Regions from separate parts of the Plantactinospora sp. ZYX-F-223 genome, predicted to be linked through region 1. Evidence: riboswitches for the same ligand, from Rfam matches in the RefSeq annotation. Region 1 holds a riboswitch; each other region holds the start of a gene.

Region 1 (4,963 bases):
GCCGTCTTCGACGAGGAGGAGACCGGGCTGCACGGCTCGCGGGCGCTGGCCGGCGAGTTGGGTACGCTCGGCCGCCCCGCCGCGGTCGTCGTCTTCGAGTGCATCGGGTTCTACTCGGCCCTACCCGGCAGCCAGGTGCTGCCGCCCGGTGCCGGACTGGTCTATCCGGGACAGCGCCGCCGGATCCGGCAGCGCGGCTGGCGCGGCGACTGGACGCTGGTGGCGTACCGGCAGTCGGCGGGGCGGCTGGCCCGGCTCTTCGGCGAGTGCCTGACCCACCTGGCCGGACCCGGTACGGCGCTACTGGCCCGGGACGCGCTCGACCTGCGCCTCGCCGGCCCGCTGCTGCGCCGGTACGTGCCGACCACCGAGCACTTCGCCCGCAGCGACCACCAGCCGTTCTGGGACATCGGCGTACCGGCGATCCAGATCACCGACACCGCCGACTTCCGCAACCCGTACTACCACCAGCCCACCGACACCCCGAACACCCTCGACTACCACCGGATCGCCGACATCGCCGCCGCCACCGCCGTAAGCCTCGCCGGCCTCGGCATCAGGTGAGCCGACCGGGCGTCGTGTCGCTCGCCCCGAACTGGCCGTCGGGTCGGGTCGGAAGGTCGGCGTGCAGCCGGGCCAGTTCGGTTGCGCTGCCGATCCCGGCACGGAACGACGGATGTACGACGTACTCCCGGATCGCCGAGGCGAGGAAGTCGGGTTGGACGTTCAGCTGCCCGACCGGCAGTTCGTCGCTACGCGGTGGGCGGCCTGGCCACGGATGCCAGCCCCGGCGGTAGAGCGTGATGCGGGGGCTGACCGGTGCCGGTCGCGGTGGCCCGCCGGGCGCCAGGTCGTCCCAGCCGATGGTGGTGTCGCCCCGGGCCCCGTGCACGGAGATCCCGGTCGGGTCCAGCACGAGACCCGCCCGCTGGAGGAACGGCGCGGCCAGCGCGCACCCGACGATGACGGCGAACACGGCTCCGTGGTAGGTCTCGGACGGCCAGTCGTTGAAGCCGAGCCCGTCCCGCGCCGGTCCACCCTCGACCACCACCAGCCCTGCGGCACCCCAGAGAGACACGATCGTCAGGACGCCCTGCAAGCGGGGGAACTCCGCGACGACGAACCGGCGGGCCGCAGTTTCGATTTGGAAGGTGGCGGGACGCCGTCGCAGCGGCGCGACGACCCGGGTGAGGACGACGAGCGGCGCTACCACGGTGAGGACCAGCGCCAGCAGGTGGAGCAGCAGGCCCAGGCCGGAGGGCTTGATCCGATCTGGTCACCGGTTCCAGCCACCAGGTCACCGCGAACCGGCTCAGGAAGGCAAGGATGCCGAGCGCCAGGGCAGCGGCCCGGAGCACGCCGGATGACATGATCGAAGGGTAGCGAGGCTGGTCAATGTCGCAGGACGAGTCGCGGACCCGCTGCCCGACGGCCCGCCCAGGTCAGCGGAGTACGCGACGAGGGGTGGCCAGGGTCACCTTGGCGGCCGCCGAGAGAAGCGGACGACGACCGTTCCCTTGACGTACTACCGGAAGATCGACGGCAGTGGCCGATCGATACGCCAATTACCCCGACACCTGACCGCCGTCCGGACCGGACGGTAGCCCGTGCTCGGCGTGCGGTCCGTGGTCGGCGACCTGGGCGTCGAACCACGCGTGCAGAGCACGCAACAGCTCCGGCTCGGTCGTCCGGTAGTCCAGTCGTGCCCCGGCGGGCAGCTCGGAATACTCGATCCCGATCCGGCCGGCGCCGGCCCGCAACTCCGCCAGCCCCGGCATCTCGGTCCCGTGGATCCGGGCCGGGTCGGTGAAGTCACCCCGGCGGAACCGCTCGGCTTCCGCCCGTAGGTGTTTGCGGACCAGAGCCACCTGCCGCCGCTCCACCGGCTCGTCCGCGGTGACCGTCTGATGGCCGCCGTCGGCGGTGGGGGTGAACCGGTGGGTGGTGCGTTCGAGGTCGAACGGCATGACCTCGCGACCGCGTTCGGCGACCTCCGCCTGTCGCCGGGCGTCGGCGGGAGCGCCCTCGTCACGCCCCCGGTCGACGACGAACAGTACGGCGGCGGCCACCGCGAGGGCAGCCAGCCCGGCGGTGCAGCCCAGCACGACCCGGCGGCGTCCCGGACGGTACGAAGTGGGTCCGTGCTGGTCATCGGCTTGTCAGTGGTCATCGGCAGCCTCCGCGAGTCGTCGCACGGCGGCCAGGATCGCCGGCCGTTCGTCGGGTGGAATCCGGTCGAGCAGCGCGGTGAACCGGGCCTCCCGGGCGGCGGCGAGCCGGTCGGCCGCGCGGCAGCCCTGCGTGCTGAGGGTGAGCCAGACTCCCCGGCCGTCGCCGGCCGCCGGACGGGGGCAGTCAGCCCGGCGGTGCGGCCGGGTTCGACCGGTCGAGGGCCGCCCGCAGCAGCGTGCCGGTCTGCTCGTCGAACGCGACCAGCCGGATCGTCTCGACCGCCGAGGGTGTGGACCGGAGCGTGTCGACCGCTATCCGCGCCGCCTGGTCGGCCGGAAACCCGTAGACCCCGGTGGCGATGGCCGGAAAGGCCACGCTGCGCGCGCCCACCTCGTCGGCGACCGCCAGACAGCGGCGGTAGCAGGAGGCGAGCACCTCGGCCTCGCCGTACCCGCCGCCCTCCCAGACCGGGCCGACGGTGTGGATGACGTGCCGGACCGGCGGGTCGAGGTCGAACGCCGGGGTCGCCACCGCCTCGCCGGGCGCGCAGGGGCCGATCGCCCCGCCCGCCTCGGCCAGTCGGGGCCCGGCCGCCCGGTGGATGGCACCGTCCACGCCACCGCCGCCGAGCAGCGACTCGTTGGCCGCGGTGACGATCGCGTCCACGCGCTCCCGGGTGATGTCGCCCCGGACGACTTCGATGACGGCCATCCGCCGATGATGCCAGCCGGCGCGCGACATGTCCGCCCAACGCGACCGCCCCGTCACCTGGCGGGCAGGTGACGGGGCGGTCGGGGTGGCTCGGGCCTACAGCATGGAGACGTGCACGTGGTCGGTGTGGTCACTCGGACCGCTGTAGGAACTCCAGCCCTCGTCCGGGAACCAGATCTCCTTGTACCAGATCACGTAGAGGATGCCGAGCCGGTCCGCGTTGCGGATCAGGAACGCGGCCAGGTCGTTGCCGTACTTCATCTGGTCGTCGTTGGCGGCCCGGCTGAAGCCGGAATTGCGCAGCGACCAGTCGCAGGCGCGGCCCTTCGGATGCTCGAACGGACCACCGGGCCGGAAGCAGCCGACGAACCTCTTGAAGCCCGCCCGGCGCACCTCGTTGTACATGTGCAGCGTCCGGGCGGTGATGCAGCCGCCGGTGGTCGGGTCGTCCCGGTTGCAGGGCAGCCCCGGGAAGCCGTCCGCCATCCCCGGCCCGGGCCGGGCGACCGGCGAGGTTGCCGCCACCAGACCCTTGTCGGGGCGCGAGTTGCCGCCCACCAGGGCGAGCGCCTTCTTCGCGTCCGACTGCTGCTTCTTGATGATCTTCTCTTGCGCGGCCTGCTTGGCGACCTCCTCGTCGATCGCCTTCTTGGCCGCGCCGACCTCGTCCCGCGCCGCGTTGAGCGCCCGGAGCTTGCTGTTGTTGAACAGGTTCAGCTCGTTGAGCGCCGAAGCCCGCTCCATGAACGAATCGGACGAGTCGGCAGAGCCGTTGCTCAGCAGCATCGCGATGGCGCTGAGCTTGCCGCTGCGGTAGGACTCGGCCGCGATCTCGCTCGCCTCCGGAGTGAGTGCCGCCAGCCGGGCCTCCGCCTGCTTCAACTGGTTGCCGAGCTGCTGCTGCCGCCGCTGGGACTTGGTGCGTTCGGCCTTCGCTTCGGCGAGCCGCTTACCTGCGCTGGCGAGCACGTCCCCGAGCACCGGCGAGTCGGCCTCTTCCTGAGGGGCCGGTTTCGGCGCGGGCGCCGCCGACGCCTCCGACGGAACCACGACCAGAGCTGCGGCGGTGAGCAGTGCCAGGGCAGTCGCCAGCCTTCGGCGTAGGGGTGCCCTCACATGTATCCCTTCCGTCGGCCGCCGACCGGGTTAGCTGACGGGTTCGGGATGGAAGTGGTCCCTACCGCTGTCGCGGATTCACCCCAGGGGTGCGTGGGTCCCCGGCTCGCCGTGTGGCGATTAGGCGGCGATCAGCGCCGGACCACGCGGTATCCGGCGGCTATGAACGGCAGACAGCATACCCGGTTTCACTTCCGGAATGGCAAGACCCGTTCGCGGCTAAAGGCGTTGCGAGACAACGACTATCAGTAATCACCGCGTGTCGGACGCATCGAAGGACGTGCTTTGCCCGCCATTATCGACTAGCTGCTGTCGGCTATTTACCAAGCGCGTTCCCACCCGTCCGACGTGCGGAAACACGTCCAGGTTGGTCGGTGGGTGATTCTCCGGTCACCGCCTGCGCCAGGGCGTTGTGCCGAACAGCACACCGGCCACGGTACCGGCCGAGAGGAGACCCGCTGTCACCGCGCCCCGGTGCTGGGACAGCCAGAGTTGCGGACTCCGCGCCCGGTACGGCGTGTCGAACGCGCCGTGTGCGCCCGGGTCCGCCCCGGTGCCGTCGTCGACCGGGTGCCAGAGGTTGGCCGGTCGGCTCCGGTCGGCTGGCTGCTCCGTCTGCTGGCCGGAGTACCCGGTCCGGGCCAGGTACCGGTCGAGCAGCCCGGGCAGGCACCGGTTGCCGAGGATGGTGCCGACGGTCGAGGCGCCCACCCAGTACTCCCGCCGGCCCGGCCGGTCGGCCGCGTACATGACGGCCCGGGCCGCCAACTCGGGCTGGTAGATCGGTGGTACCGGTCGGGCCCGGTTGCGCAGCCGGGACAGCACCCAGTCGAACTGCGGGGTGTTCAGCGCCGGCAGGTGCACCATGGTGAGCCGGACCGGGCTCCGGTCGTGCAGCAGTTCACAGCGCAGCGACTCGGTGAACCCGACGATGGCGTGCTTCGCGCCGCAGTACGCGGACTGC
Region 2 (4,963 bases), on a different contig from region 1:
AGCGGGTGACGGGAATCGAACCCGCACTGTCAGCTTGGGAAGCTGATGTTCTGCCATTGAACTACACCCGCGAGCGGACCCCACTGTACCTGGTCGGGTCCGATCATGCACTCACCCTCCCCCCGGGTACGGCGGCGAGCGCGCTGCCACTCGCTCGGATCGGTCGCGAACCACGCCGTGCCGCCTCGTTTGCAACTACGGCCACGGCGAGTAACGTCCGCCCCACCTGCAACTATGGCTCCGCGTCATCACAGAGCCACTCTCCGGATGCAAAGGGTGTTGGCAATGGCGTTTCGTGGACTGCGACCGTCGTCGCGTTCCGGCATGACCGGCATGGCGAGCATCTTTCTCGTCCTGCTGCTCGGACCCGGTCCGGTCGTGGCGGCACCCCCGGGCTCGGCCGGAGGGTCCGGCGGACCGGGCTGCGTCGAGACGACCGAGGCTCATCCAAATGGGAAAGTGCGGCCCGGAGCGGCGCACACCACCGAGCCGAACGAGCTGACTCCGACCGAGGCCGCCGAACTGGATCGTGCGGTGGACTCGGCGTACGCACAACGGGTCGGGGTGGCACCGCTTGGCATATCGGCGAGGCTCAGGATCACCGTCAACGTGGTGTTCCACGTGATCAGCGAGCGGCGGACCCGGGCCGACGGGGACATCCCACTGTCACTGATCAACGCCCAACTGAAGGTGTTGAACGACTCGTTCGGCGGGCGTACCGGTGGGGCCTGGACGCCGTTCCACTTCAGGCTGAGGAAGGTGAACCGGGTGGTGAACCCGGCCTGGTATCCGATCGTGCCGGAGAGCCCGGCGGAGGCGCAGATGAAGCGTGCGCTGCGGGTCGGCGGCAAGCACACCCTGAACGTCTACACCGGACTACTGGACGACGAACTGCTCGGCTGGGCGTCCTTTCCGAAGCGCGAATTCGACCCGCACGACGGGGTGGTGGTACTCGCCGAGTCGCTGCCGGGCGGCACGGCGGCGCCGTACAACGCGGGCGACACCGCCACCCACGAGATCGGACACTGGCTGAACCTCTACCACACCTTCCAGGAGGGCTGCGCGGGTCGAGGCGATCACGTCTTCGACACGCCCGCCGAGGCGGAGCCGGGCTTCGGCTGCCCGCAGCGACGGGACACCTGCACGACGAGGCCGGGCCTCGACCCGATCCACAACTTCATGGACTACTCGGTCGACGCCTGCATGTACGAGTTCACCTTTGGGCAGGCGCTCCGGATGCTCAGGGCGTGGAAGGCGTTCCGCGAGCCGTAGGTCAGGACGCCGGGACCGGCGCCTCTTCGACGGCCCGGCGCCGGCCGCGTCGCTTTGGCGCGGCGGCGGCACTGCCCTCGGGACCGCCGGCCGCGCCGGCCGGGTCGAGCCAGACCTGCACGGCGGGACGCTCGGACCGGTCTCCGGCGGCGAGCGGCGTGGCGCCGTTGCTGCCGTGCCGGGCGACCATCGCCACGTCGACGGTGAACTCGAAGAGCCGCCAGTCGACCTGCGGTGCGGCCCGCAGGTTGCCGGCGAGCTGGTCCACCCGCGCCTGGTCGGTCACCGGTCGGGCCCGGCCGGCGACGTACGCCTCGTCGTCGCTGTCCTCGGGAGGGAACGAGTGCAGCGCGTAGCGCCCGTCCCGTTCGAGGTCGCGCCGCTTCGGAGAGTCGACGACGAAACAGAAGAGTCCCTCGTCGGTGATGACCGGGGACACCGGGTGCACGCGCGGCCCACCGTCGGCGCGCACGGTCGCCAGGTAGCCGAGACCCGGGCCGTACTGCTGGATGAGGACGCGGATCGCGTCGGCGAGTCGGGGCTCGTCAGAGGCGAATTCGGACCAGGATGCCATGGGTACATTCTATCGAACACATGTTCGATCACCTACCCCGATCCCACCCATCGGCGAGGTCGCGGCCCGTCGACTTCGCACGACTCGCTAAGGTGATCCGGTGCTGCTCTCCGACCACGACCTAGTGATCGAGATCAAGGCGGGCACGCTCGCGCTCGAGCCGTTCGAGCCCGCGCTGGTGCAGCCGTCGAGCATCGACGTACGCCTGGACCGGCTCTTCCGGGTCTTCAACAACCACCTCTACACGCACATCGACCCGGCGGTGCAGCAGGACGACCTGACCTCGCTGGTCGACGTGCCGGACGGCGAGCCGTTCGTGCTGCACCCGGGTGAGTTCGTGCTCGCCTCCACGCTGGAGGTGATCTCCCTCGGCGACCAGTTGGCGGGAAGACTCGAAGGAAAATCGAGTCTAGGCCGGCTCGGCCTGCTCACCCACTCGACCGCGGGCTTCATCGACCCCGGCTTCTCCGGGCACGTCACGCTGGAGCTGTCGAACGTGGCCAACCTGCCGATCCGGCTCTGGCCCGGGATGAAGATCGGTCAGCTCTGCATCTTCCGGCTCTCGTCGCCGTCCGCCCACCCGTACGGGTCGGCCGTCTACGGCTCGCGCTACCAGGGGCAGCGCGGCCCCACCCCGAGCCGCTCCTGGCAGAACTGGCGCACCTGGCCCACCCGCTGACGCTGCGGTCGACAGCGGCAGCACGCCGGCACCGAACGGCCCGGACCGGGCCCGACCGGAAGCTGGAACGCGAACCAGGACCGAACGGCAAGAACCCCCGCCGCAGCTGAGCTGCGCGACGGGGGTTCTGCCGTTGACTCGGTCCGACAGGCGTCAGCCGGGTCTGCCGAAGCTGTGGATCTCGCCGTCGTCCATCCGCTTCATCTTGATCGGTTCGCCGGCCCGGGAGGCGTGCACGATCCAGCCGTCGCCGACGTACATGCCGACGTGGCTGAGGTCGGCGTAGTAGAAGACCAGGTCACCGGGGCGTAGCGCGGAGCGGCTGATGCTGGCCGTCTGGCTGCGCTGCGCCCGGGCGTTGTGCGGCAGCGATACGCCGCCCTGGTTCCAGGCCGCCAGGGTCAGGCCAGAGCAGTCGTACGAGCCGGGGCCTTCGGCACCCCACTTGTACGGCTTGCCGATCTGGGCACAGGCGAACTTGACCGCCTTGCCGGCCGCACCTCCGGGGTAGGTGGCCGGGCAGGGTGCGGGCCGCAGCGGGCCGGCCGAGCCGTTCCCGTACGCCTGGATCCGCAGCTTCTGCAACCGCTCGACCTCGGCGTCGATCTCCTTCTTCTTCGCCGCCAGCTCTTTCTCGGTCTTGGTCAACTGGCTGACCAGCCGGTCCAGCGGAGCCTTCTGGGAGGCGTACTTGTCCTTGAGGTCGACGACCGCCTGCACCTCGCGCTGCTGCTGCCGCGCGAACTGGTCGAGCACCGAGAGCTGGCCGACCAGCGCGGTCGGCGACTTCGAGGTGAGCAGAGCGTTGACCGCCGAGGCCTTGTCACCCTTGTACGCCTGCACCGCGAAGTCGCTCACCCGGTTCATCGCGGCGTCGATCTGCGACTGGAGCGGGGCGATCTTCTTCTGCAGGGCGGCGGCCTGCTTCTTCTTCGCGGCCAGGTCCTGCCGGGTGGCGTTGTGCTTCTCGACGACCGGCTCCAGCTTGCGCCAGGCGGTGTCGATCTGCTGCTCGATCTCGGCCACCGACGGTTCGGCGAGCGCCGGCGTCGTGCCGGTGAGCAACACCGCGGCGCTGGCCAGTGCGGTGAGCGCGATGGCGAGAATGGACCTTCGAGGGCGCGGTTTCGCGTTCCCGGCGTCGGTGGATGCCGACCGGAGGGATGGCGACCGCGACGGGGCAGGGGGAGCCACCGGGGTCCGTACTCCTTCTTCCGTAGCCCGCCTACCGGGTTAGCTGACGGGTTCGGGCGGGAAGATTGTCGCCCTACCGCGTGAGACGCGGATTCACCCCATGAAGCTCGGGTCCCCGGTTCGCTGAGTGTGACGATTCGGCGGTGTCGAGACGTCGCCGCCCGGCTAGGCGGCCTGCCGTCGGCTCGACGGTCCCCAACACTAGAGAAGGGTGTTATCCAAACGCAACCCCGTGATCTGAGTCGATTCGTTAGGTATCGGACCGGTCGCTGACGGTGGGAGCCACTGGGACACGCCGAACACGCTGCGTGTCGGTGAAAGTTTTCTGCATAGCGACGAGCTTTGTCGGCAGGTATTGACGGGCACCGGTCCCGGGTGGAGGGTGATCTTCAGGCCCACCCCCGGCTCATGGAGGTTCGATGCTTCCCACCAGACACCCGCTGAGCAGGAGAATCGCGATCGGGGCCGCGGTCGTCGGCGCCGCCGCGCTGCTGCCGGCCAGCCCCGCGCCAGCCACCGTCACATCCCCCGACACCCGGCAACAGGAGTACGCCGCCGCGGCGGCCGAGTTCGGCGTACCCGAGAGCGTGCTGCTCGGCGTCTCCTATCTGGAATCTCGCTGGGACACGAACGCCGGCACGCCGAGCACCAGCGGCGGGTACGGCCCGATGCACCTGACCGACGTCGCCGGGCTGGCCGCCGAGCCGGAACACCCCGAGCACGGCGAGGACCGGCGCGGTGACGACGCCCGACCCGCCCGACCGGTGACCGGACCGGCCGGCCCGTACGCCGACCGGACCGGCGACGCACCGCCCGGCGGGCAGACCCTGGACGCCGCCGCCGCGCTGACCGGGGTCGACGAACACCTACTCCGCGCCGAACCGGCGGCGAACATCCGGGGCGGGGCGGCGCTGCTGGCGTCGTACCAGCAGGCGCTGGCCGCGCCGACAGGCCCGGCCAGCGACCCGGCGGCCTGGTACGGCGCGGTGGCCCGGTACGCCGGCAGCGACCGCGCGGACGCCGCGGCGGCCTTCGCCGACGAGGTGTACCGGACCCTCGCCGAGGGCGCCACCCGGACCACCGACGACGGCCATCGGATCACCCTGCCCGGCCGCCCCGGGATCGCACCGCAGCGCTCCTGGTTGGACCGGCTCGGCCTGCCCGGCACGCCCCGCCCGGACGGGCTGGAGTGCCCGCGCGACATCTCCTGCGAGTGGATCCCGGCCCCCTACCAGGCGTTCGGG
Region 3 (4,963 bases), on a different contig from region 1:
ACTCACCTGGCCACGCCGCCCTCGATCCCGGCACCAGCCGCGCAGCCACCCCAGCCTGGGTGAAAGTGTTCGGTATCGGCATCGGTGCGCTGGTGCTGCTGCTCCTCCTCGGGATGTTCGCCGGCGGTGGCCACGGCCCCAGCCGTCACCTGCCCACCGGTGACACCCCCACCTCCGGCGTGCCCGGCACATCCGGCGGTCACATGCCGCCCGAGGGCGGCCATTGAACCTTTTTCAACCTGGACCGCGCGACGCTCACGCACCGCGTCCGACCTTGCGGTCCGCCGGACCGCAAGGGGAGGTTGAAAAAGGTTCATTGATGATGGGTCCCCGCCTGCGCCGGTTCGCGCTTACCGCGCATGTCACGTTCTCCGTCGGCTGGCTCGGCGCCGTCCTGGTCTTCGTCGTCCTCGCCGCCGTCGGGCTAGCCAACCAGGACACGCAGCTGGTACGAGCCGCCTACCTGGCGATGGAACCGGTCACCTGGTACGCCCTCGTGCCCCTGAGCATCGCCTCGCTCGTGACCGGAATCGTCCAGGCATCAGGCACCAGTTGGGGCCTCACCCGACACTACTGGGTTCTGTTCAAACTCATCCTGAACATCCTGGCCACCGCCGTCCTGCTGATGTACACGCAGACAGTCGGCCACATCGCGCAAGCGGCCACCGACCCGGCGTTGCCGGGAAACGACCTGCGTGGCTTGGGAACCTCGCCGCTGCTTCACGGGACCGCCGCGCTGCTGCTTCTGCTCGTCACCACCATCCTGTCCGTGTACAAGCCGCGCGGCGCTATCTCGTACCGGACGGACCGACGCCGCATGCGACGAGGAGCACTCGCGCTTCGACAGCGGCCTACCCAAGCCGTGCAGACGGTCGACCGCCTTCACGGCCGGTATCACCGGAGGACCCGTTCGTGACGTTTTCCAACATCCTTTACGTCGCTGCGTATACCTGGCCGGGAACGCACGCGATGTGAGTGCGGTGGCTCACATGATTGGGTGAGCGTTTGGCATCCCTGATCGGCTCCTCGTAGCCTCGGCGCCGCCTGATTCGGTTGTCAGTCATTGACCAATGGCGTCGAATCGGGCCCGCCTAATCGCTTTCAGCGAGCCGGGGACCCATCGCATCTTGGGGTGAATCCGTAGGCCAAGAGGCCAGGTAGGGCATCCTCTTTCCCCGCCCGAACCCGTCAGCTAACCCGGTCGGCGGCATGGGAAGGAGACCATGCATGCTCGAAGAACCACCGCGTAGCCTGTTCCGACCTGGCGCCCTTCGCCGGGCACAGAGGCTGGGCCTATTGTCCGCCGCCGTCGTGACAGCCGCGACAGCCGCGACAGCCGGAGCCCTGCTCAACCAACCGCCAGAGGGAACCTCCAGCGGCGCCACAGCGCAGTCACTTGTTCCGGCCGCCGCCGACCCGGACACCGGGGCGTCGACCGGTCCTGAATCCCGTTCGGTGGCACCTGCCGACGAGCCGTCACAACCGGCGCAGCCCGATGCTCCCGCAGAAAAAGTGCTCGACGCGTCCTTCGAGTATCAGCCCAACTTCTACTACTGCGGGCCCGCCGCGGTGCGTAACGCACTCAGCGCTCGTGGAATCGATGTGAGCCAGGACCAGCTTGCCCGGGGCCTGCGAACCACGGTCAACGGCACTGACTCCGCCGAGGACACGACTCGTGTGCTCAACGAGATGGTCGGAAGCAACTGGTACCGCACCCGGATGATTCCGGGGCAGGACGCGACACCCGCGCAGATGGATCGACTCCAGGCCGACGTGGTGCGGGCGACCAGCAACGGCTACGCCATCGTGGCGAACATCGCCGGCGGCGCCACCGATGCCGACGGGACGTGGCATGACTTCCCGGGCGGGCACTACATCGCACTCGTCGGCTACAGCGACGACGGGCGCATGGTGAAGGTGTCGGACTCATCGGGGATGTTCGGTCCGGCCAGCTACTGGATGAGCACAATCAACATGGCGAACTGGATCGGAACCCGCGGCTACTCCGCCTGATCACCCCACCCTTCGGCCCAAAGACGAGGTCGACGGGCAAGCTGCCGGTGGCCGGTGCAACCGCTGGCCTACCGGCAGCGTCGCCGCGACAGTGGCTACCACCTGTTCCTGAAGGCACGCCGGAATCTGCCTCTGGCGCCCCGCTGGACGCCTGTGTGGCAGCCGGGGCGGTTGCAGGTGGGGCGTTGTTGTCGGCGGGCGGGGCTGCCGTCGCGGCCTGTCACCTTCGGCGAACTGGGCCACCACGACCCGCCAGCACACCCCGCCCGATGGGAGGGCTTCCGGTAGGCCGCGTCGACCCCGGCTGGTGTCCCGCCACCGGGACGCGATCCCGGTCTGGTGCCGTGGCGACCGACTCGTCAACCTGATAACTCGATGACGAGTCGGCCCCGGACGCCGCCGGCCGCCAGGAGCCGATGGGCTTGCGCCGCATGCTCCGGCGGGAAGGTGTCGGCGACTCGGAGGCTGAGCCGTCCTTCGTCGGCGAGCCGGCGGAGCAGGTCGAGTTTGTCGCGTCGCCCGTCGTAGTCGTGCACGTAGGCGTAGACGAGGGTCACGCCGCGCGTCGCGGCCGCCCGCTCGAACGCCGGGTGGTCCGGCACGCCGCGTACGTAGGCCAGGGAGCCGCCGCGGCGGATCGCCGTGAGCAGCGGGGCGCCGATGATCGCGGTGTCGACGACCGCGTCGACACCGTCGGTGGTGAGCGCGCGGAAGCAATCGGCGACCCCAGGCCCGCGGGCGACGGTGCGGTCGGCGCCCAGCGACGCGACGAGGTCGGCGTCTTGTGGGGCGGCGTCGGCCAGCACGCGGTGCCCGGCGGCCTTGGCCAGTTGTACGGCGTAGCCGCCGACCGCCCCGGCCGCGCCGGTGACGGCGAGGGTGCTGCCCGGGGTCAGGCGTAGCTGGTCAAGGGCATGCAGGGCGGTGAGCCCGTTCATCGGGAGCGTGGCCGCCTCGGCGTGACTCGCCCCGGCCGGTGCCGGGACGACCCACGACTCGGGAAGCACGACCCATTCGGCGTACCCGCCGCCGGCCGGGCGGGTGGGGTTGACCATTGCCATCACGCGGTCGCCGATAGCGAGGCGGCGGTTGGTGCCGGAGCCGATCTCGTCGATGGTGCCGGCGACGTCCAGGCCGGGGATGACCGGTTCCGTTCCGCGTTGCCGGATAGGCGTCACGCCGGCCCGGATCAGGGTGTCGGCGGGGTTGACGGCCGCGGCGCGTACCCGGATCCGGACCTCGCCCGGTCCGGCGTGCGGAGTCGGCCGCTCGACGACCTCCAGTACCTCGGGTCCGCCGTGGCGCAGCAGCCCTATCGCTCTCACGTCATTGACTCCGACTGTTCAGGGCGGCCGGCGCCAGGGCGCCGGCCGGTGGTTGGTCCCTTCAGGGATCGGGCGACGCCGGTGTGCGAGGAGCGTTCGACGGCGTCGATGAGGCGGTGCCGGTTGAGAGCGTGCTCGAAGTCGGACACGGTGTGGGTGCCGTCGGCCAGGTCGCGGGCGAACTGCGCGTAGAGCCGCGCGACGCTTCCGGCCGGGGTCTGGGCCAGGTCCGTGGGGATCCCGTCCGAGTAGGACGCGGGAACTTCGATGGTGGTGGCGGTGGTGTCCGCGCCGCGGCCACCGGCGAGGGTGAGCTGGGCGACTTGCATGTTGCCCCAGGCCGAGGTCAGGACGAGGTCGCCGTCGGTGCCGTTGATCTCCCATCGGAGGTTTTCGCCGCGTGACGCGCCGCCGCGATAGAAGACCGAGGCGGCCGCACCGGAGGTGAGCGTGCCGATCAGGGCGACCTGATCGGGCACCGTGACCGGGATCCTGCTGCCGTCCTCGGTGACGGTCGCCTCCTTGCGTCCCACCACGAGGTTGGCCGCGACCGTGTCGAACTCGCCGAGTACGAAATGCAGCGGGTCGAGGGCGTGCAGCGTGGCGGAGGTGAGCGGGGTGGCGCCGTTGGCGTTGTCGAACCAGTAGGCCTGGTTGTGGCTGTCCACCTCGCCGCCCCAGACCATGCCGGAGCCGACCAGTGTGGTGCCGAGCACCTCGCCGACGTACCCGTCGCGAACCAGGTCTGCGGCGTGCTGGACCTCGGGGGCGTATCGTCCCTGGAGCCCGACCACGGTACGGGCGCCGGCCCGGCGGGCCAGTTCGGCGAGGCGCTCCGCTTCGGCCAGTCCGTTGGCGAGCGGCCACTCGCTGTAGACCATCTTGCCCGCCTGGAGAGCTGCCGAGATCAGCTCGAAGTGCTGGGTGACCTGGACCGCGACGACGACCAGCTCGACCCGGGGATCGGCGAGAAGGCGGCGGTGGTCGTCGTATCCGGGCACCCCGTACTTGGCCGCCGCAGCCTCCGCCGAGCTACGACGGGACGTGCTGACCGCATGCAGTTCGAACGCCGGCGACGCCGCGATCACCGGAATGTGCGAGACCGACGCCCACGCGCCGGGCCCGATGATGCCTACGCCTGTCGGTTTCATCCTTCTTCCTTCGAAAAGGTATCTTGAGCGAGCGTTACAGGATTTGGGAACGGCAAAAGGCCGGACCGCGCCCGGGGAACCGGTCAGTCCAGGCAACTCAGCGCGACCTCGGCGGACCGCATCAAGGTGGCCCGGTCGGGGTTGATCCCGCCCATCACCCGCAGGCCCTGGAGGCTGGTCACCAGGAACGTAGCGAGGTCGGTGGCGCTGCGGTCGGCCGGGATCTGACCGCGTAGCTGGCCCTCGGCGAGCACGTCGAAGAGGGCGGACTCCAGCGATCGAGTCGTCGACCGGAGCCGCTCGGCGACCCGCGGGTCGTCCCGGGTCCGCTCGATCGTGGCGCCGACGATCAGACATGCCAGGCGTTTCCCGTCCCGGGCGATCTCATCCACCGCGCCGACGAAAACCTCGCGGATGACCTCTCGGGCGTCGTTGCCCGAGCGCAGCATGTCGATCAGTGGCGTCGCGTACCGC
Region 4 (4,963 bases), on a different contig from region 1:
CGGCGGGCAGACCCGGCCGGGACGTGCCGATCCGACGGACGCCGGCCTCGGCGATGCCGGAACGGCCGACGCCGGGCCGGAGGTGGTCCGGTGACTGCGAGGAGGCGCCGATGATCCGGGAACGGGCCTATCCCGTCGAGCCGTGGCACGTCCGGGAGACCCGGCTCGACCTGGACGTACTCGCCCAGTCCGAGTCGGTGTTCGCGCTCTCGAACGGGCACATCGGGCTGCGCGGCAACCTGGACGAGGGTGAGCCGCACGGCCTGCCGGGGACGTACCTGAACTCCTTCTACGAGCTGCGGCCGCTGCCGTACGCCGAGGCGGGCTATGGCTTCCCCGAGTCCGGCCAGACGATCGTCAACGTCACCAACGGCAAGCCGATCCGGCTGCTCGTCGACGACGAACCCTTCGACGTCCGGTACGGCGAACTACTCAGCCACGAGCGGGTGCTCGACCTGCGCGGCGGCACCCTGCAACGGTCGGTCGAGTGGCGCTCCCCGGCCGGGCGTACGGTGCGGATCTGCTCGACCCGGCTGGTCTCGTTCACCCAGCGCTCGGTGGCGGCGATCGAATACCGGGTGGAGCCGGTCGACGGCCCGATGCGGCTGATCATCCAGTCCGAACTGGTCGCCAACGAGCAGTTGCCGGCGCAGAGCCGGGATCCCCGGGTGGCGGCGGTGCTGGAGTCGCCGTTGCAGTCCGAGGAGCAGCTGGTGCACAGCGACGGGGCGCTGCTGATCCACCGCACCAAGGCGAGCGGGCTGCGGGTGGCCGTCTCGATGAGCCACGAGGTGCACGGGCCGGAGCGCAAGCTGGTCGGCACCGAGGCGTACGAGGACTGGGCCCGGACCACCGTCACCTCCAGGATCAAGCCAGGTGAGCAGCTCCGGCTGGTCAAGTTCGTCGCGTACGGCTGGTCGAGCCGCCGGTCCCGGCCGGCACTGCGCGACCAGGTGGCGGCGGCGCTGGCCGGCGCCAAGTTCTCCGGCTGGGACGGGCTCTGCACCGAGCAGCGCGGCTATCTCGACACCTTCTGGGACGACTCCGACGTGCGGGTCGAGGGCGACCCGGAGGTGCAGCAGGCGGTCCGGTTCGGACTCTTCCACGTGCTCCAGGCCGGCGCCCGGGCCGAGCTGCGGCCGATCGCGGCCAAGGGGCTGACCGGGCCGGGATACGACGGGCACGCGTTCTGGGACACCGAGACCTTCGTGCTGCCGGTGCTGACCTACACCCTGCCGTCGGCGGTCGCCTCCGCGCTGCGCTGGCGGCACTCCACCCTGCACCTGGCCCAGGAGCGGGCCCGGACGCTGGGACTGCGCGGCGCCGCGTTCCCGTGGCGGACCATCCGGGGCCAGGAGACCTCGGCGTACTGGCCGGCCGGCACCGCCGGGTTCCACATCGCGGCCGACATCGCCGACGCGGTACGCCGGTACGTGCAGGCCACCGACGACGAGCAGTTCGAGCGTGAGGTCGGGCTGGAACTGCTGGTGGAGACCGCCCGGCTGTGGCGCTCGCTCGGGCACCACGACCGAGACGGCCGGTTCCACCTGGACGGGGTGACCGGGCCGGACGAGTACACGGCGGTGAAGAACGACAACGTCTACACCAACCTGATGGCCCAGCGGAACCTGCTGGCCGCCGCCGACGCCGCCACCCGGCACGGCGAGGAGGCCTGGAAGCTGGGCGTCGACGACGAGGAGACGGCCGCCTGGCGGGACGCCGCGCACGACATGCACATCCCGTACGACCCGGAGCTGGGCGTGCACCCGCAGGTGGAGGGCTTCACCCGCCATCAGGAGTGGGACTTCGCGAACACGCCGCCGGAGCAGTACCCGCTGCTGCTCAACTATCCCTACTTCGACCTGTACCGCAAGCAGGTGATCAAGCAGGCCGACCTGGTGCTGGCGATGCACTGGCGCGGCGACGCGTTCAGCGACGAGGAGAAGGCGGCCAACTTCGCCTACTACGAGCGGCGTACGGTCCGCGACTCGTCGCTGTCGGCGTGCACCCAGGCGGTGCTGGCCGCCGAGACCGGGCACCTCGAACTCGCGCACGACTATCTGGGCGAGGCGGCCCTGATGGACCTGCACGACCTCAACCAGAACACCCGGGACGGCGTGCACGTCGCCTCGCTGGCCGGGGCCTGGATCGCCCTGGTGGCCGGGTTCGGTGGGATGCGTGACCATACCTCGACGCTTTCCTTCACACCCCGGCTGCCGAGCCGGATCGACCGGTTGGAGTTCTCGCTCCGCTACCGGGGCGTGCACCTGCGGGTCGACGTCCGGCCGCGCGAGGCGACGTACGCGCTGCGCGACGGCGAGCCGGACGACGCCCTGGAGTTGCTGCACCACGGCGAGAAGGTCCGGATCACCTGCCTGGAGTCGGTGACCCGGCCGATCCCGCCGGCCCGCCCGGTGGGCCCGCAACCCGCCCAACCGGCCGGTCGGGCGCCCGCCCGCCGTGCTCCCGAAGGCGAGCCGACCTGACCGCCGGCCGGGAAACCCCGAGATCTTGACGACTTCTCGCCGCCCCGGCGGTCCCAACCGCAAGACGTCGTCAAGATCTGATCGGCACCCCGACGGGACCTAGACCAGCGACAGGTGTACGTGGTTGGTGTGGTCGCTGGACGGGTCGCCGTGCGCACCGCTGTACGACTTCCAACCGGTCGTCGGCAACCAGATCTGCCGGTACCAGATCACGTACAGCACACCGATCCGGTCGGCGTTGCGGACGAAGAACGCGGCGAGGTTGTTGCCGTAGGTCCGGTTGGCGCCCGTCGCGGCACCCCGGAAGCCGCCCGCCTCGGCGGAGAAGTCGCAGGCCCGCCCCTTCGGGTGCTCGTAGGGGCCGCCGGAGCGGTAGCACCCGGTGAACCGGGTGAAGCCGGCCCGGCGCGCCTCGTTGAAGGCGTGCAGGGTGCGCGGGGTGACGCAGCCGGTGGTGGTCGGGTCGGGCCGGCTGCACGACTGCGGCGGCCAGGAGCCGTCGGCAGCGCGTGGCGCGGGCCGGGCCACCGGTGAGCGGGCGTTGACGAAGCCTCCGGTGGAAGCGCCGCCGACCTGAGCCAGCGTCCGCTCGGCGGCCTGCTTCTGCCGCAGCATGATGGCGAGCTGCCGGCGCTCCTCGATCACCTCGGCGTCCAGTGCCTTTTTCGCCAGGGTGGCCCGCTCCCGGGCCTGACCCAGCGCGCGCAGCGCGTCGTTGTCCCGCAGGGCCACCACCTCCAGCCCGCGGGCGCGCTCCAGGAGTTCCTCCGCCGAGCCGCTGTGCAGCAGCACCAGCACCGGGCCGATCCGGCCGGTCTGGTACGCCGTCCGGGCCACCTGCTCCACCCGAGGGCGCAGCTCGGCGATCCGTCCCTCCACCCGGCGTAGCTCGGCGGCGATCTTCGCCTGCCGAGCCTGGGCGTTGGCCAGCGCGTTCTTGGCCTGTAGGTAACCTCGGCCGGTCGATTCGAGCACGTCGCGCAGGAGCGGCGTGTCGCCTTCGTCGCCGAGAACGGCGGGGCTGTTCGCCTCCGCCGCGCCGGGCCGGAGTGCTGCTCCGGCGAGTGCGCCGAACGTGGCGAGCAGGGCCAGGGCCAGCGGTAACCGCCGACGTGTGGATCCCGTCATGCATGTCCCTCCGTCGCCCGCCTACCGAGTTAGCTGACGGGTTCGGGACGGAACAAGTCCCTACCGCGGTTGCGGACTCACCCCACCTACCTGGGTCCCCGGCTCACCCGTTGGTGATTCGGCGGCGGTCACGCCGGCGCGGAGGGGTGCGCCACCGGGCGAAACCGGGGTCAGCCTACCGGATCAACCGGGCCGACTTGGTGGATTCCGGGGTGATCCGGCGTGGAAAATTCACCCGGCCACCGATCGGGGGCCGGCGCCGCCGCAGCCGTCCATCTGGTACCGCAACCCGTATGGGTCCGGGGGGCGCCACGCGCGTGACACATCGACCGGGGGTGATTGCCGCCACACGCGGCACAATCAGGAATGTCCATGTCGGCCCGACGCTTGCAGTGATAAAGCTTGATATCAAGCTATAAGACGTCAAGCGATCATGGAGGAGCCGACATGACCACCGACCTGGTATTTGCCGAGACGTTCATCTTTCTGGAGCCCGGCACGGACCCGGCCGTCGACCGGGTGGTCGTCGACAACGCGGGCAGTCACACCCTGCTGGTCTGGGCACCGGACGGCTCTGCGGCGGCGCGGGTCGCGGCCGAGTTGGCGGCGACGGGCGTCCGCCTCATCGAGCTGTACCGCGGCTTCGACCTGGCGTCGGCCGCGCAGGTGATCGAAGCCGTCGACGGGCGGGCTCCGGTAGGCGTGGCCGGTGCCTTCGGTGCCGGGACGGCGCCCCGCGGATCGCTCAAGCGCTCGGTGACCATCTACGAACATCCGCTGGCGAACGCGGCCACCGACCGTGTCGTGCGGGAGCACGCCACCGGCGGCTGGACGGCGGTGATCGGCGCACCGGACGCAGACCTTCCCCAGGTCGCGGCGGAACTGGTCGACGGCGGGGCTGAACTCGTCGAGATCTGCGGCGGCACTCCGCTGACCACGGCGGCCCGGGTCCGGGAAGCGGTGGGGGACCGGGTTCCGGTGAGGCTGGTCAGCTGGCCGTTTGAATCCATCGAGGGGGCGGCCGCATTCAAGGCCGCGTTCGACGCGCGGATGGCCGAGCGCGGCTGAACGCTCGACCGGCTATCGGTCAGCCCTCCTCGTACCGAAGCAGGAGCTGCTTCAGCGTGGCGGCGACGGCGTCTCGTTGCCGCCCGCTGAGCGGCTGCAGAAACGTCTCGTCCACGTCGAGTACGGCTCGAACCGCCTGCTCGGCCAGCCGTTCGCCCCGGCGGGTCAGGCGGACGAGTACGCCGCGCCGGTCGGCCGGGTCAGCGGTCCGCACGATCAACCTGCCCCGTTCCAAGCGGTCCAGCCGGGTCGTCATCGCACCGGACGTGATGAGCGCGGCC

The links. A riboswitch is a leader RNA that binds a small molecule or an ion and turns the genes downstream of it on or off. The one in region 1 is predicted to bind cyclic di-AMP.
Region 2: it holds a riboswitch for cyclic di-AMP, as region 1 does, so the genes downstream of both, AAH979_RS27505 (C40 family peptidase) here and AAH979_RS21965 (hypothetical protein) in region 1, are expected to answer to the same signal.
Region 3: it holds a riboswitch for cyclic di-AMP, as region 1 does, so the genes downstream of both, AAH979_RS37520 (C39 family peptidase) here and AAH979_RS21965 (hypothetical protein) in region 1, are expected to answer to the same signal.
Region 4: it holds a riboswitch for cyclic di-AMP, as region 1 does, so the genes downstream of both, AAH979_RS06915 (hypothetical protein) here and AAH979_RS21965 (hypothetical protein) in region 1, are expected to answer to the same signal.

Annotation. Positions count from the first base shown of each region.
Region 1 is NZ_JBDJAV010000021.1:108,700-113,662, forward strand. Features, by position in the region: gene AAH979_RS21945 (M20/M25/M40 family metallo-hydrolase) at 1-564, shown strand, start outside; gene AAH979_RS21950 (hypothetical protein) at 557-1,213, opposite strand; gene AAH979_RS21955 (hypothetical protein) at 1,566-2,105, opposite strand; gene AAH979_RS21960 (O-acetyl-ADP-ribose deacetylase) at 2,356-2,883, opposite strand; gene AAH979_RS21965 (hypothetical protein) at 2,980-3,999, opposite strand; cyclic di-AMP (ydaO/yuaA leader) riboswitch at 4,003-4,136, opposite strand; gene AAH979_RS21970 (SDR family oxidoreductase) at 4,390-4,963, opposite strand, start outside.
Region 2 is NZ_JBDJAV010000030.1:2,728-7,690, forward strand. Features, by position in the region: tRNA gene AAH979_RS27485 (tRNA-Gly) at 1-71, opposite strand, end outside; gene AAH979_RS27490 (zinc metalloprotease) at 286-1,272, shown strand; gene AAH979_RS27495 (pyridoxamine 5'-phosphate oxidase family protein) at 1,274-1,846, opposite strand; gene dcd (dCTP deaminase) at 1,947-2,525, shown strand; gene AAH979_RS27505 (C40 family peptidase) at 2,679-3,719, opposite strand; cyclic di-AMP (ydaO/yuaA leader) riboswitch at 3,732-3,872, opposite strand; gene AAH979_RS27510 (peptidoglycan recognition family protein) at 4,139-4,963, shown strand, end outside.
Region 3 is NZ_JBDJAV010000060.1:40,597-45,559, forward strand. Features, by position in the region: gene AAH979_RS37510 (hypothetical protein) at 1-227, shown strand, start outside; gene AAH979_RS37515 (DUF2269 domain-containing protein) at 320-916, shown strand; cyclic di-AMP (ydaO/yuaA leader) riboswitch at 1,079-1,222, shown strand; gene AAH979_RS37520 (C39 family peptidase) at 1,228-2,013, shown strand; gene AAH979_RS37525 (NADP-dependent oxidoreductase) at 2,373-3,338, opposite strand; gene AAH979_RS37530 (Gfo/Idh/MocA family oxidoreductase) at 3,335-4,489, opposite strand; gene AAH979_RS37535 (TetR/AcrR family transcriptional regulator) at 4,573-4,963, opposite strand, start outside.
Region 4 is NZ_JBDJAV010000005.1:108,707-113,669, forward strand. Features, by position in the region: gene AAH979_RS06905 (beta-phosphoglucomutase family hydrolase) at 1-94, shown strand, start outside; gene AAH979_RS06910 (glycoside hydrolase family 65 protein) at 111-2,486, shown strand; gene AAH979_RS06915 (hypothetical protein) at 2,586-3,614, opposite strand; cyclic di-AMP (ydaO/yuaA leader) riboswitch at 3,617-3,748, opposite strand; gene AAH979_RS06920 (DUF6506 family protein) at 4,062-4,682, shown strand; gene AAH979_RS06925 (MarR family transcriptional regulator) at 4,702-4,963, opposite strand, start outside.